3 regions of the Entomomonas moraniae genome follow, and region 1 is predicted to be linked to each of the others. Evidence: predicted binding sites of a transcription regulator. Region 1 holds the regulator's gene; each other region holds the start of a gene.
What was found. Region 1 encodes sigma-54, which starts transcription at its own class of promoters, with help from an activator protein. Its sites were predicted from a motif close to ANTGGCATNNANNTTGCTNT; they were not measured.

Region 2: DM558_RS12950 (pilin) is a predicted target of sigma-54. The motif match lies at 2,763-2,782, and genes of this name have one in related genera.
Region 3: glnA (glutamate--ammonia ligase) is a predicted target of sigma-54. The motif match lies at 2,579-2,598, and genes of this name have one in related genera.

The regions. Positions count from the first base shown of each region.
Region 1 is NZ_CP029822.1:21,069-26,268, reverse strand. It holds gene hpf (ribosome hibernation-promoting factor, HPF/YfiA family) at 113-400, opposite strand; gene DM558_RS00115 (RNA polymerase factor sigma-54) at 462-1,967, opposite strand; gene DM558_RS00110 (DNA polymerase III subunit chi) at 2,154-2,588, shown strand; gene DM558_RS00105 (alpha-hydroxy acid oxidase) at 2,585-3,676, opposite strand; gene ppk1 (polyphosphate kinase 1) at 3,705-5,200, opposite strand, start outside.
Region 2 is NZ_CP029822.1:2,785,234-2,790,433, reverse strand. It holds gene DM558_RS12960 (FAD-binding oxidoreductase) at 1-459, opposite strand, end outside; gene serA (phosphoglycerate dehydrogenase) at 624-1,853, shown strand; gene DM558_RS12950 (pilin) at 2,199-2,687, opposite strand; gene DM558_RS15860 (hypothetical protein) at 3,210-3,407, shown strand; gene DM558_RS12945 (carbonic anhydrase family protein) at 3,442-3,867, shown strand; gene acuI (acrylyl-CoA reductase (NADPH)) at 3,936-4,940, opposite strand; gene DM558_RS12935 (LysR family transcriptional regulator) at 4,973-5,200, opposite strand, start outside.
Region 3 is NZ_CP029822.1:2,188,741-2,193,940, reverse strand. It holds gene DM558_RS10310 (DMT family transporter) at 1-848, opposite strand, end outside; gene DM558_RS10305 (FAD-binding oxidoreductase) at 1,075-2,472, shown strand; gene glnA (glutamate--ammonia ligase) at 2,693-4,096, shown strand; gene DM558_RS10295 (aminotransferase-like domain-containing protein) at 4,300-5,200, shown strand, end outside.

The DNA.
Region 1 (5,200 bases):
ATTATAACATGTATATCAATCATTAAGTGATGTTGTCTATACAAATAAATTAAGGCCTGATTTCATAATTAATAAATTAATTATGAAATCAGGCCTTACACTCAAAAACTAATTAGTATTTTTGTTGCTTTTCTTTAAACTTAATTAATTGACGGTCTAATTTATCAACTAATGAATCAATAGCTGTATACATGTCAGTATTTTCAGCACTGGCAACTACCTCACCACCGGCTAATAGCAACGTTGCATCTATTTTTTTATTTAACTTCTCAACACCCATAATGACTTGGGCACTAGTTATCTTGTCGAAGTGTCTTTCAAGCCTTGTGAATTTTTCATCAACATAGTTACGTAAAGCTTCTGTAACTTCAAGTTGGTGACCAGTAATGTTAATTTGCATATATTTCTCCTTAACATTTAAAAATACTTACACTCAAAATAAGTATAAGCGACGTTATTTATTATATGAATTGTTTACGTTCACTCGAAGAACCAATGCCCAATGCCTCTCGGTATTTAGCAACTGTTCTTCTCGCCACTTGTACACCTTGCTCCTCCAATAAAGAGGTCAATTTACTATCACTCAAAGGCTTTTTAGAATCCTCTGCAGCAATTAGTTTTTTAATCATAGCGCGAATAGCCGTTGATGAACACTCCCCCCCTTCGGAAGTATTAACATGACTTGAAAAAAAATATTTCAGCTCATAAATACCACGGGGGGTGTACATATATTTTTGAGTTGTTACACGAGAAATAGTCGACTCGTGCATCCCAACTACGTCAGCCACTTCTGATAAAATCAATGGCTTCATCGCTTCTTCGCCATATTCTAAAAAGCCACGCTGATGTTCAACAATTTGTGTTGCAACTTTCATCAGTGTTTCATTACGACTTTGTAAGCTTTTGATAAACCAACGTGCTTCTTGAAGTTGGTTTTTTAAAAATTGATTATCTGATGAATTGTTAGCACGTTGTACATAACTTGCATATTGTGCATTAACACGGAGCTTAGGCATCGCCTCTTGATTAAGCTCAACAATCCAGTGGTCATTATTTTTACGGACAATCACATCAGGGACAATATACTCTGGCTCTTTAGACTCTATCTGACTGCCAGGCTTAGGATTAAGGCATTGTACTAAACCTATCACTTGCCTTAACTCTTCTTCTTTAAGTTTCGTCAACCGCATCAACTTGGTATAATCTTTCGACGCTAAAACATCTAACCAAGTTGTCACAAGCTCTTTTGCCCCTTGATAATAAGTGTGCTCAGTAAACAAGCCATTTAACTGTAGGAGTAAACATTCTTTTAGATCTCGTGCGCCTATCCCCACTGGATCAAACTGCTGAATGTAATGAAGCATCATTTCGACTTCATCAGCCTCAACCTCTAGCGATGCATCCAACCCTTCACAAATATCAGTGATTGACTCTTCTAAATAACCATCTTCATTAATACAATCAATAATATTAATGGCAATTGTTTTATCTCTATCGGTTAATGGGGCTACATTAAGCTGCCATAATAAGTGGGTTTGTAGGGTTTCGCCCTCGGAGGTATACGTTGTAAAATCAGACTCTTCTGAGTCGTTATGAGAAGCTGGCAAACTACTTTGATAAATATCATCCCAATTAGTATCAACGGGGAGCTCTTCAGGAATAACATCAGTTGATGAAACTTGGTTTCTATCGTCAGTGCTTATCGTATTTTCATTGTCATGATTATGATCTTTGAAACTAATTTCTTGGCTCGACGGATTAACCAGTATATTTTCTTCTGCCAATAAGTTGTTATCATCAAACTCCTCACCGGGTTCCTGCTGCTCTAACATAGAGTTAGATTCTAGTATTTCTTGAATTTCTTGTTGTAAATCAACAGTAGACAATTGCAAAAGCCTAATTGCTTGCTGCAACTGGGGTGTCATTGACAGTTGTTGTCCTATCTTTAACGCTAAGGTTGGCTTCATACCCTAATCCATAAACCTCATAATATTAAGCAAATTATATGCCTTAATTTCTATTACTCAAATAATAACACGTCAGAAAAATGAAACAACCTACATCACAAAAATTTGTTTAATGCAGTATTAAAAAATATTGGTTAATATAATAGGTTACATAGCATTTTTATTATAAATTGATGGTAAAGCCCCATGCCAAAAGTAGACTTTTATAACTTACCCACCACGCAAATAGCAGATTGTTTATTATTTAGTTGTAAGTTAATTAATAAGGCATGGCGACAATTAGATAATATTTATATTCTTTGCCAAAACACAGAGCAACGACAACAGATGAATGAATTGCTTTGGCAATTCCAACCCAATAGTTTTATCGCTCATGATCTAGTGGAAGAAAATCCAGAAAGTCCTGTTATTTTAGGCTATGAAGGAGTAGATATTCCATTAACAAGCAATAAGTTACTCGTTAATTTAAGCTTTACCCCCCCCAATAGCTATCAACAGTTTGCTCGAATAGCCGAATTTGTTATTGATGATCCGTTGTTGAAAGATCAAGCACGCGAAAACTATCGATTTTATAAAACAGCTAACTGTTCACTCGATTATCATACACTCACCAAAATCTAGCTCTTCCATAAAAGAGATCGATCAATTTCATACAAGGTACGGCAGCCTGTTAATACCATTGCGGCTTCAAGCTCCGCGCGCAATATGTTTAATAAATGGACAACTCCAACCGCACCAGCAACAGAAAGCGCATAGATATAAGGACGTCCAATCATCACGGCACTCGCTCCTAAAGCTAGCGCTTTTAAAATATCCGTACCACGACGAATACCACTGTCTAATAAAATAGGGACACGTCCTGCCACTTGCTCAGCAATACCGGGTAATAACTCGATGGTTGAAGGTAGTGTATCCAATACACGTCCGCCATGATTAGAAACGATCAAGCCATTAACACCTAAAGTAATGGCCTGTTCAACATCGGCCACCGAAGTAATACCTTTCACAATAATTGGCAATGAGGTAATAGATTTTAACCACTCAATGTCTTGCCATGTTGGAATGCTTTCTAACTGCCCTGAAAACAAAGGGCTTTCTAACAAACTAGCATTATGTACTGCTGGCCTTTTCATACCCGCTAAGTTAACGGAACTAATACCTTGTGGGAGATGAAAATTAACCCGTTGCTCACGATTACGAACACCCGAAATAGGTGCATCAATGGTTAAAACCAATGCTTTATAACCTGCCTGTTCTGCCCGTTTCACTAGCTCCGCTGTAAACATACGATCTGGCTGAATATACAATTGAAACCATAACGGCTTCGTTGCATTTTCAGCCACATCTTCTAATAAAACACTCGACTGCGTACTGACCACCATACCCGCACCTATTGCAGAAGCAGCTTGTACAGTGGCTAACTCACCATCAGGATGAAATAATTTATGCCACGCAACAGGGGCTAATAAAATAGGAAAAGGTAAGGTACTGCCTAACAAATTCAATCGTGTATTCGCACCTGCAAAATCCCTTAACACCTGTGTTTGTAACTGTATCTCATCAAAAGCACATTTATTTTTATCAGCAGTTATCTCATCCGCACTACCACCAACCAAATAACTCCAAGCAGTATGATCCATGTGCTTAACAGAGGATTTTTCATAATCTTCAACTGAAAATAATTGTGGTGGTACAATTGAATAAACCATCGATGATGTTCCCCTCTCGTCAAATTATTTAATGGCTATGTACTGGCTTAGTTAACTGTTCAAATAATATTTGTTGTGCTGACCTTGGTATTTGATTTCCAATAGGCTTAGAGCGAATATAACTGCCATCACTTTGCAGTATCCAACTATGTGTATTATCACTTAAATAAAGTTCAAGCTCTTTTTTCACACGAGAAATTAGCCTCTTACCTTCAATAGGAAAACACGTTTCCACACGCATATCAAGATTACGTTCCATCCAGTCTGCACTGGATAAATAAATCTTTTCTTCTCCACCATTGAGGAAGTAGAAAACGCGGCTATGTTCTAAGAAACGACCAATAATAGAACGTACTTGTATATTTTGAGAAACACCAGGTACACCAGGTCTCAAACAACACTTACCTCGTACAATAAGATCAATTTTTACACCCGCTTGACTCGCTTTATAAAGTGCTTTGATCATTTTTGCATCGGTAAGGCCATTTACTTTTATAATAATCCGAGCTTGCTCTCCATGAGCAGCAATGACAGCTTCTCGACTAATCATATCCAGTAAATTTTTCTTTAACGTAAAAGGTGAATAAAGCAACTTCTTCATTCGTTGCGTTTTCCCCATGCCAATTAGCTGGATAAATAGCTTATGCATATCTTCACACAATGCGACATCTGCTGTTAGCAAACTATAATCAGTGTACAGCTTAGCATTACCTGCGTGGTAATTACCTGTTCCCAGATGCGCATAGCGTTTTAGCTCAGTTCCCTCGCGTCTTAAAATCAAACACATTTTGGCATGGGTTTTAAAGCTAACCACGCCATAGGTAACAATAACACCTGCTTCTTGTAATCGTGAAGCCAATTGTAAGTTGGACTCTTCATCAAAACGTGCTCTTAACTCAATAACTGCGGTTACTTCTTTACCATTACGAGCAGCTTCAACAAGGCCGTCAACCACCTCAGAATTAGCACCTGTCCGATAGAGTGTTTGTTTAATAGCTAAGACATTAGGGTCTTTAGCTGCCTGTTTGATAAAATCAATCACGGGGGTAAATGACTCAAACGGGTGCAATAACAGAACATCGGTTCTTGATAACGTAGCAAAGAAATTGTCTTTCTTTCTTTGCAGCGTTCTAGGAATAATCGATAAAAACGGCTTATGTTGTAGTTCAGCATGCCCTTCCAACTCAGTAATACGAAAAAGTCGTGTTAAATTGACGGGGCCATCTACTAAATAAAGCTCGTTTTTTGGTAAATGAAACTGATCACACAAATAATCTGTTAGATGTGCAGGGCATGCATCAACTACTTCTAACCTTACCGCATCACCATAGCGTCTTGAAAAAAGCTCACCTTTTAACGCTCTGGCTAAGTCATCCACATCCTCTGCATCAACAGATAAATCAGCATTACGCGTTAATCTAAACTGATAACAACCCTTTACCTGCATGCCCTGGAATAAATCATCGGCATAAGCATGAATGAGCGAAGATAAAAAAACAAAATTATCACCACTTCCCCCTACCG
Region 2 (5,200 bases), 570 kb from region 1:
TTTAATGCCACCCGCATTGGTTGCAATGTTACCACCTATTTGACTAGAGCCCACTGAGGCAAAATCCACTGGGTAATATAAACCATTGTCCTCTGCAAAATTTTGCAATTGCTCCGTTATCAGACCCGGCTGACAAATGACTTCTCGGTCAATTTCATTGAAACCTATTATTTTATTCATGTAATCAAATGACACCACCACTTCTTGATTAGTGGCTACCGCAGCCCCCGAAAGACCAGTACGACCACCAGACGGAACAAGCCCCACCTTATGCTCATTTGCCCACTGCACAATGGCTTGAACTTCTTCAGTCGTTTTAGGAAAAACAATTGCCATCGGATTAGGCGTATAAATTTTAGTCCAGTCTTTACCATAGGCTTCAAGGGACTCAGTGTCCGTTAACATCTTACTAGGCTCAATCAATTTTTGTAATGATTCTAAAAGGAGCTTATTTGTCATTTTTCTTAATCTCTCAAAAAATTCATACAGAACTTGATAAAATATCCAGTTCTTACGTGCTTTAGAATATGCTAGCATAGTTGAACTATTTCACACACCCTTTATTATTAAAGTTTAAACTTAACACTATTATTTGTGATTTTTAATAAAATGGACAGAATACAATGAGCAAAACTTCTTTAGATAAAAGTAAAATTAAATTCCTTCTGCTTGAAGGTATTCACCAATCTGCTATCGATACTTTAAAAGCAGCGGGCTATGAAAATATAGAAGCTATTTCTGGATCAATCCCTGAAGAAGAGTTAAAGCAAAAAATTGCTGATGCTCATTTTATTGGTATTCGCTCTAGAACACATTTAACCGCCGAAGTCTTTGACTGCGCAAAGAAATTAATTGCCGTTGGTTGTTTCTGTATTGGAACTAACCAAGTTGACCTACAAGCCGCCTGTGAAAGAGGCATTGTTGTATTTAACGCGCCATATTCAAATACACGCTCAGTTGCTGAGCTCGTTTTAGCTGAAGCTATTTTATTGCTCCGTGGAATACCAGCCAAAAACATGGGGTGCCACCGTGGTGGTTGGTTAAAATCTGCAACCAATTCTTTTGAAATCAGAGGTAAAACCCTCGGGATTGTCGGCTACGGTTCTATCGGTACACAACTGTCTATCCTTGCTGAAAACTTAGGTATGCATGTTATTTTTTATGATGTGGTTAATAAACTATCATTAGGTAATGCACATCCTGTTGAAAGCTTACAAGAACTTCTAGCTACAGCCGACATTGTCACGCTCCATGTACCAGAACTTCCTTCTACCAAGTGGATGATTGGTGAAAAAGAAATCCGTCAAATGAAAAAAGGTGGTATTTTAATTAATGCCTCTCGTGGTACTGTTGTTGAAATTGAACCATTAGCAGATGCAATTAAAGATGAGCACCTAAGCGGTGCGGCTATTGATGTATTCCCTGTTGAACCACGCAGTAATAAAGATGAGTTCCAGAGCCCATTACGCGGTTTAGATAATGTGATCTTAACACCTCACATAGGTGGTTCAACAATGGAAGCGCAACGCAATATTGGTGTTGAAGTTGCAGAAAAACTTATCAAGTACAGCGATAATGGTTCGTCTATTACAGCGGTGAACTTCCCTGAGGTTGCACTCCCATCTCAGAGCAATATTCACAGAATCCTTCACGTGCATCAAAATATCCCTGGTGTAATGAGTGAGATTAATAAAGTATTTTCTGATAATAATATTAATGTAAGAGGACAATACTTACAAACTAATGAAAAAGTTGGTTATGTCGTTATAGATCTCGACGCTAAATCCTCAGAACTTGCTCAAGAAAAATTACAACAAGTGAAAGGCACTATTCGTTGCCGAGTACTTTTTTAATTTGATATTCAATTTAATGGTGGGGCGTATATAATACAAACCACTATTTATAACGCCTAAAGTAGATATAAAATATATCTAACAAAAATCTACTAAACCAATAAAGTATCTGATCTTATGTAAACCACATAGGCTAGATCTTTTTAATTAGTTATAGAAGAACGAATTATATTGCGGTAGATATGAAACGACAATTAAGAAAACGTTATATAAGATATGATATATCGAGTTAAATAAACTAAATGATTTACAGCTCACTTGCTAACTATATATTAGTTAATAACCAACAAGTTATTCCAAACCAAAAAAAACCCTGCTAAGCAGGGTTTTTTAACACCAAACTAATTATTTTTGGCAAGTAGCTGGTAAGAATTTGTTATCAGCATCACTTGTACAACCCCATTGGAAAGCACCTGAAGTAGGAACCATACCTAATGTTAAAGTTTTGCCCATAATACCTTGCGCAACATTAGCGGATCTCATTTTTGCTTTAATATCACATGTTGATGTTGCACTAGTCGTTCCAGAAATTATAATAGTACTACCACCGCTACCCACAGTTACTTCTTGAACATATTTACCAGAAATTTGTGATTTTTTAGCAATACCACCATTTTCATAGTTTGTTTTTGCATTATCTGGACAAGCAGTATTAGAACTATAGTACTCAGCCACTGCACCTTTTTGACCAGAAGCTAAGCTTAATGCTTCAGCCATTTGAGAACGACCGATATAATCTTGGTAAGCTGGGATAGCAATCGCTGCTAAAATACCGATAATTGCGATTACGATCATTAATTCGATTAATGTAAAACCTTTTTGCATTGCTTTCATGTGATTTCTCCAATATACTTTTGATTTAATCAAAGACATTTACTGCCTGTATCTGCCTTCTGACTAATTATATAGTAAGCACATAGCATGCCAACTTTTAATAAAAAACAATAAATCAATTAATTTCAACATGTTATTAAAAAACCTTTTTTTTTCTCCCCCAAAAAAAATTTCATTGCCTGACATTTTTTGTCATTTTTTACTATTATTAATCTTATTAGTTACATAAACCAACACAAAATGTCATTAATCATATTGAGACTATTTTTGTTAGTTTATAGATAGCCAAACTTCATACATATGTAATCCCTCAATAGCAGACTATCTTTACTGGCTTGATCTGTTGATCATTTGGTTTAGTCTTTAATTTTCTCAAATCGCCTACTTCTTTCGAATTTTTATAGTTAAAAAGTATAAAAGAACGCGACCATAATTTATTGCATAGTACAACTTTTTTTAAATCGTATCCTGTAAACCTTAATATCAAAGCAATATATAGCGCTAGCGCATCGGAGATTGTAAATGAAATTTAAAGGTTATTTCTTATCTGTATTATTCATATCTTTAGTTAATTCAACTATTGCAGAAGAACATTGGTCTTATAATGGCAAAGGAGCACCGCAAAACTGGGAAGATCTACGCCCTGATTGGGCAATGTGTAAAACGGGGAAAAACCAGTTCCCTATCGATATTCATGATCCAAATAAATACAAAAAATAGCGATGGAATAAATATTGACGGGCAAAGTTTCACAATGGAACAGTTTCACTTTCACACACCCAGTGAAAATCTCCTTAATGGAAATTCTTATCCTATAGAAATGCACTTTGTACATACTAATAAAGAAGGACAATTAGCCGTTGTTGCTGTCATGGCTACAGTAGGGGAAGCAAACCCAACGATTAATAAAATTATTAATCTATCGCCCAAAGGAATTAATGATGTTAATCGTATAGAAGAGACTCTTCAACTTGAAACATTACTTCCAAAAGATACACATTATTATCGATACAGCGGATCATTAACTACTCCCCCATGCTCAGAGGGCGTTATTTGGATAGTAATGAAGCAATTCACAAAAATGTCAAAGGAGCAAATACAAGAACTTACTACCTTATTAAATAGTAAAAATAACCGACCACCACAACCACTTAATGGCCGTCAAATCGTTGAGTTATAATAAAAAAACTCCCATGATATTATTTTTAAACCATTCATGGGAGTCATACAAACAAAAAATAATTATCGCTACTCACTACTTACATTAACATCCACAATAAATCGCCCTTTAATTCGTCCTGCTATCATTTGATTAGCAACCTCCATGCACTCACTTAAAGGAATAGTTTTAGCAATTTGATTAAGTAAGCCACTATCAATATATTTAGCCAAAAGATTCCATGCGATTAAACGCTTATCATAAGAAGCCATTACACTATCTACACCTGCTAAAGTTACCCCTCTTAAAATAAAAGGAGCGACGGTTGTCGGAAAATCCAACCCTTGCGCTAAGCCGCAAGCTGCCACTATGCCACCATAATTTATTTGTGCACACACATTAGCCAACGCATGAGAACCTAATACATCAATAGCAGCAGACCAGCACTCTTTTTGCAATGGCTTTCCGGCTCCTTTAAAAGCTTGGCTATCGATAAAATCAACCGCACCTAATTGTTTTAAATAATTAACCTCTCCTGTTTTCGAAGTAGCCGCTGTTACTTGATAACCCAATTTGGTAAGCAACGCAATTGCCACCGACCCTACTCCACCAGAAGCGCCTGTAACCAAAACACTGCCTTGTTCTGGTTTCACACCATGCTCAATAATACGTTGCACACAGAGCGCTGCCGTATAACCCGCCGTACCCATCGCCATGGCTTGTTGAGGAGTAAACTTATCAGGTAGTGGAATTAACCAACCTGATTGTAAATAAGCATATTGTCCCAAACAACCCCAATGATTTTCACCACAACCCCAACCATTTAGAATAACCTGATCGCCAGTTTTATAACGTCCACTATCACACTTAACTACTACCCCAACACCATCAATACCAGGCACCATAGGCCATGATCGAACAACAGGCCCTTTATTAGTGAGCGCTAAGGCATCTTTATAGTTAATACTAGAATATTGAACTTTTATTAATGTATCACCCTGTTGTTGTAATAACGTCTCTTTTGACAGGACTTTAATAGAAGCTGTAAATCCACTTGTTTCATTTTTTTCTAATAAAATAGCATTAAATGACATACTTGTTTACCTCTATAATGAATTACAAACACTTATGATTGGCAAAGCGCTTTGGCTTTCCTCAAAAATAACTCGCTCGCCTTAGAAAATACCTGATCCTTTTTCCAAATAATATTAAGGCCAGAAGTAAGTCTAGGTGAAAATGGCTTAAAGCATATTTCACTTTCTTCACTGGTATTGGCCAATTTATCAAGGGTAATGGCATAACCCACCCCTTCTCTTACAAGAACTGCTGCATTAAAAATCAAGTTATACGTGGC
Region 3 (5,200 bases), 1.2 Mb from region 1:
AATATTGCACCTATTATAAAGTTAGTGGTGAGTTTGTCATTTAAGATGAGTACACCAAAACCAACACCAAATATAGGAGTCATTAGGGTGAAGATGGTGAGTGTTGTTGCTACATATTTTCGTAGTAGCCAAAACCAAATAAGATAGCTGATGAAAGAGACAATGACACCTTGGAATATTAAGCTACTGATGGCAATAGGCGTAAGGTGAAATATGGCTGATTGCCCTGAAATGAGAGCTATGATGAGGAGTATAATAAAACCAATCAGTAGTTGGTAAAAGAGTGTTAGTGTGGGAGGTGCTTCAGAGAGTTTTGTAGAACGTATGATAACGGTGATTGATCCCAAAAAAAGGCCAGCAAGTAGTCCAAAAAAATCCCCCAGCAGACTGGTTATATCTATTTCATTCTGTAGAAGACTGCTACCAAAGGCGGTGAGTATGCCAATAAAGCAGATGGTAATTCCGATCCACTGTAGTGGTTTTAGGCGTTCCGTAGCAACAAAGAAATTTAACCCTAGTGCTGTGAAAATGGGGCCCGTATAGAGAAATATGGCGATGTGTGACGCTGAGGTATATTGTAGCCCTAGTGCTATGAACAAGAATTCGCCAGCAAATATGATACCTGTAATGATGCCAGGTTTAAGTGTTCCTTTCCATGAAGGACTCCAGCCTTTTTTTATAACGATCATTAAACCAACAAGCAAGGCCGCAATACCATTACGCAGGCTAGCTTGCATGATGGGGGTTATATCGTTAGCGGCGAGTTTGATAAATATTTGTTGTAGGCTCCAAGTAATACAAATGATTAGCATGGTTTGTATCATGAAAAAATCAGCAGGTTTACGCATTGTCATGTCTATAGTTGTTCGTGTGTTCTCTATAAGTCATCATTTTTATTGATCTATGATAAACCGCTTTGTTATGAAATACGATAGTTGTGAATTTTAGTATGTAAGAAATTAATTAGGTAAACCCTATAGCTTTTGTTTTAAAATTTTATTGAAATGCTTATTTGTCGTGGTGTAATGTTGATTAATGTTTTTTATAAATTAGTTAACTCTTTTTAGGATATATATGAATACTTGTACGAGAAGACCCGTTTCTAATATTTTTTTAGATGCGTTAACCTCTGCCTTGGGTGATCGTGTTTCTACAGCATTAGCGGTTAGGGAACATCATGGTCGTGATGAGTCGATGTATGCAACCTGTCCACCCGATGCAGTGGTATTTGCAAGATCAACAGATGATGTTGTTACTGTCGTGAAACTTTGTAATGAGCATGATGTACCTGTGATCGCATTTGGTGCAGGGTCTTCTATTGAGGGGCATGTGTTACCTTTTTCTGGTGGGGTGACGATTGATTTATCTGAAATGAACCATATTGTAGCGGTTAATCCTGAGGATTTAACTGCTACGGTGCAGGCAGGAGTAACACGCAAGCAGTTAAACCATGAAACACGAAATATGGGATTATTTTTTCCTATTGACCCTGGTGCTGATGCAACTATTGGCGGTATGGCTGCAACCCGTGCTTCTGGTACTAATGCAGTGCGTTATGGAACAATGCGTGATAATGTGGTTTCCCTAACTGTTGTGACAGCTGAAGGAAAGGTAATTCGCACTAGTAGTCGTGCGAAGAAATCCTCAGCGGGTTATGACTTAACTGCCATTTTTGTAGGAAGTGAAGGGACGCTAGGAATTATCACCGAGGTGACGGTTAAGCTTCATGTTCAACCTGAGGGTATTTCAGCTGCTATTTGTAGTTTTCCTACAGTACAAGATGCCGTGCAGTGCGTTATTGCAACTATTCAAATGGGAATTCCTGTGGCGCGTGTTGAGATTATGGATACAGCAGCAGTGAAAGCGGTTAATCAATACAGCCATCTTGATTTGAAAGAATCACCGGTACTTTTATTTGAGTTTCATGGTACGCCCGATGGGGTGACAGAGCAGTCCAGCATGGTGCAAGAAATTGCAAAAGAGACTGGAGGACAGGATTTTAATTGGGCTACACAAACAGAAGACCGTAATAAGTTATGGACTGCAAGGCATAATGCATTTTTTGCATCCATGCAATTAAAGCCTGGTTGCCGTGGTGTGAGTACAGATGTCTGTGTGCCTATTTCAAGATTGGCAGAGAGCATTGATGTGACGATTGACGAGTTAGCAAAGTCAAGTATTGCTTATACTATTGTGGGGCATGTTGGGGATGGTAATTACCATGTGATTTTGTTAATTGATCCTAAAAATGCCGAAGAAGTGGCTGAAATGGAGCGTATTAATCATGGGATTGTACAGCGTGCTATCGCAATGGATGGTACTTGTACGGGCGAACATGGGGTTGGAGTGCATAAAATACCCTTTCTAGTAGAGGAGCATGGTGAGAATGCATTAGATATGATGCGAGCCTTGAAGCGTGCGTTTGATCCTAAGAATATTTTAAACCCAGGGAAAATAGTGAGTTTAAACTAACAATAGCGCGCACTATTATGGCGCTGTCATGAAAGTGTATGTGCTATTTTGGTGCATTATTCGGCATTAATTTGCATTGGTTCTCTGTAAATCATGGTTATTTGAGGATGGCATATAATTTGCTTTTGTAAGTATAAGGTTTATGATAGCCCTATCAGTGGGATGTTTTTTTATTTGCTAGAAATACTTTAGCTGTTAGCCATATCTTTTGGAGACGATTATGTCAAAGACAATGCAATTAATTAAAGAGCATGATGTAAAGTGGATCGATTTACGTTTTACCGATACTAAAGGTAAACAACAACATTTATCAATGCCAGCACGTGATGTGGATGAAGATTTCTTTGAAGCAGGTAAAATGTTTGATGGTTCTTCAATGGCTGGTTGGAAGGGGATTGAAGCCTCTGATATGATTTTAATGCCAGATGACAGTACAGCTGTATTAGATCCTTTTACTGTTGAGCCTACATTGATTATCGTGTGTGACATTATTGAACCTGCAACTATGCAAGGTTATGATCGTGATCCACGCGGCGTGGCTAAACGTGCAGAAGAATATTTAAAATCAACTGGCATTGGTGATACTGTTTTTGTTGGTCCTGAACCTGAATTCTTTATCTTTGATGAAGTTAAATATAAGTCTGACGTATCGGGTTCTATGTTCAAAATTATTTCTGAGCAAGGTTGTTGGAATACTGATGCTGATTTTGAAGATGGCAACAGAGGCCATCGCCCTGGTTTGAAAGGTGGTTATTTCCCTGTGCCCCCTGTTGATCATGACCACGAAATTCGTACGGCGATGTGTAATGCATTGGAAGAAATGGGACAAGTGGTTGAAGTTCATCACCATGAAGTAGCCACAGCAGGTCAAAATGAGATTGGTGTTAAATTTAATACTCTTGTAGCGAAAGCTGATGAAGTACAAACACTGAAATATGTGATCCATAATGTGGCTGATATTTACGGGAGAACAGCTACCTTTATGCCAAAACCACTTTATGGTGATAATGGTTCAGGTATGCACGTGCATCTATCTATTGCTAAAGATGGTAAAAATACTTTCTCTGGTGATGGCTATGCAGGACTTTCTGACACAGCGTTGTATTTTATTGGTGGTATTATTAAACACGGTAAGGCCTTAAATGCATTTACTAACCCATCAACAAACTCTTATAAGCGTTTAGTGCCAGGATTTGAAGCCCCTGTTATGTTAGCGTATTCAGCACGTAACCGTTCGGCTTCTATTCGTATTCCTTACGTGACTAGCCCTAAAGCTCGTCGTATTGAGGCGCGTTTTCCTGATCCTGCGGCTAACCCATATTTTGCGTTTGCGGCATTGTTAATGGCGGGTCTTGATGGTATTCAAAATAAAATTCATCCTGGCGATGCCGCGGATAAGAATTTATATGATTTACCACCAGAAGAGTCAAAAGCAATTCCTCAAGTATGTGGAAGCTTAAAAGAAGCGCTAGAAGCATTAGATGCAGACCGTGAATTCTTAACCAAAGGTGGTGTGTTTAACGATGGACTTATTGATGCTTATATTGAGCTAAAAGCAGCAGAAGAAATTAAAGTAAGAACATTCGTACACCCACTAGAGTATGAGTTATATTACAGCGTTTAATTAACTCTAATTTATTAGAACCCCATAAAGTAATTTATGGGGTTTTTTATTTTAAGAGTTAATGTCAGTATTTTAGTGCTTATGCATTATTCTCTAGTTATCTTATTTTTAAATGTATTATTTCTAATAAAATTTCGGCTATGACTAGTAATATATTTTTTATGCGTGTTAAATAATATATAGGATAGAAGAGAGTATTTATTATGAAGCGTTATGAGCAGTTTGCTGAAGAAATAACCCATTTGATAAAATCAGGTGTATTGCAAACTGGACAAAAGTTACCATCGGTACGTCATGCAAGTAAAGTTTATAAAATTAGCCCATCGACAGTTTTTAAAGCTTATTATTTATTAGAAGATAGGGGATTAATTTTCGCACGTGAAAAGTCTGGTTATTTTGTACGTCCATTATTACAAGACACTCTTCCTGAACCTGATATTAAAGATATTGAAGTCGTTACGACAGAAGTGAGTGTAAGTGATCTGATTTTTTCAGTCATGGATGTAATTAGGAATAATGAAGCAGTTCTTTTTTGTGCTTTTTATCCCAGTACAGATTTATTTCCAATGGCGCGTTTGCAGCGCAGTATGAATCATGCACTCACTGATTTTAAGAGTAGGCATCATAACTATATTGCGGATATGACAACAGGTAATGTTGATTTGCGGCGTCAGATTGTATTACGTTATATGCTCAATAATGTCAACTTGTCGATGGATGAGGTGATTATCACCAATGGTGTGATGGAGGCTTTAAATTTATGCTTACAAGCGGTGACTAAACCTGGCGATTTAGTGGCAATCGAGTCCCCAGCATTTTATGCCATTCTACAAATTTTAGAGCGATTAAAGTTAAAAGCTGTGGAAATTCCTACGCATCCTCGTAAGGGTATTGATTTAGAAGCTCTAGAGAAAGCGTTGCAAAAACTACCTATTAAGACCTGTTGCCTTATGACAAATTTTCAAAACCCAACAGGTGCCACTATTTCAGATGAAGACAAAGAGCAGTTGTATCATATTCTTAATAAATACCAAACGCCTACGGTGATTGATGATGTTTACCACGAGCTTTATTTTGATGAAACGCCACCTAAGTTATTAAAAA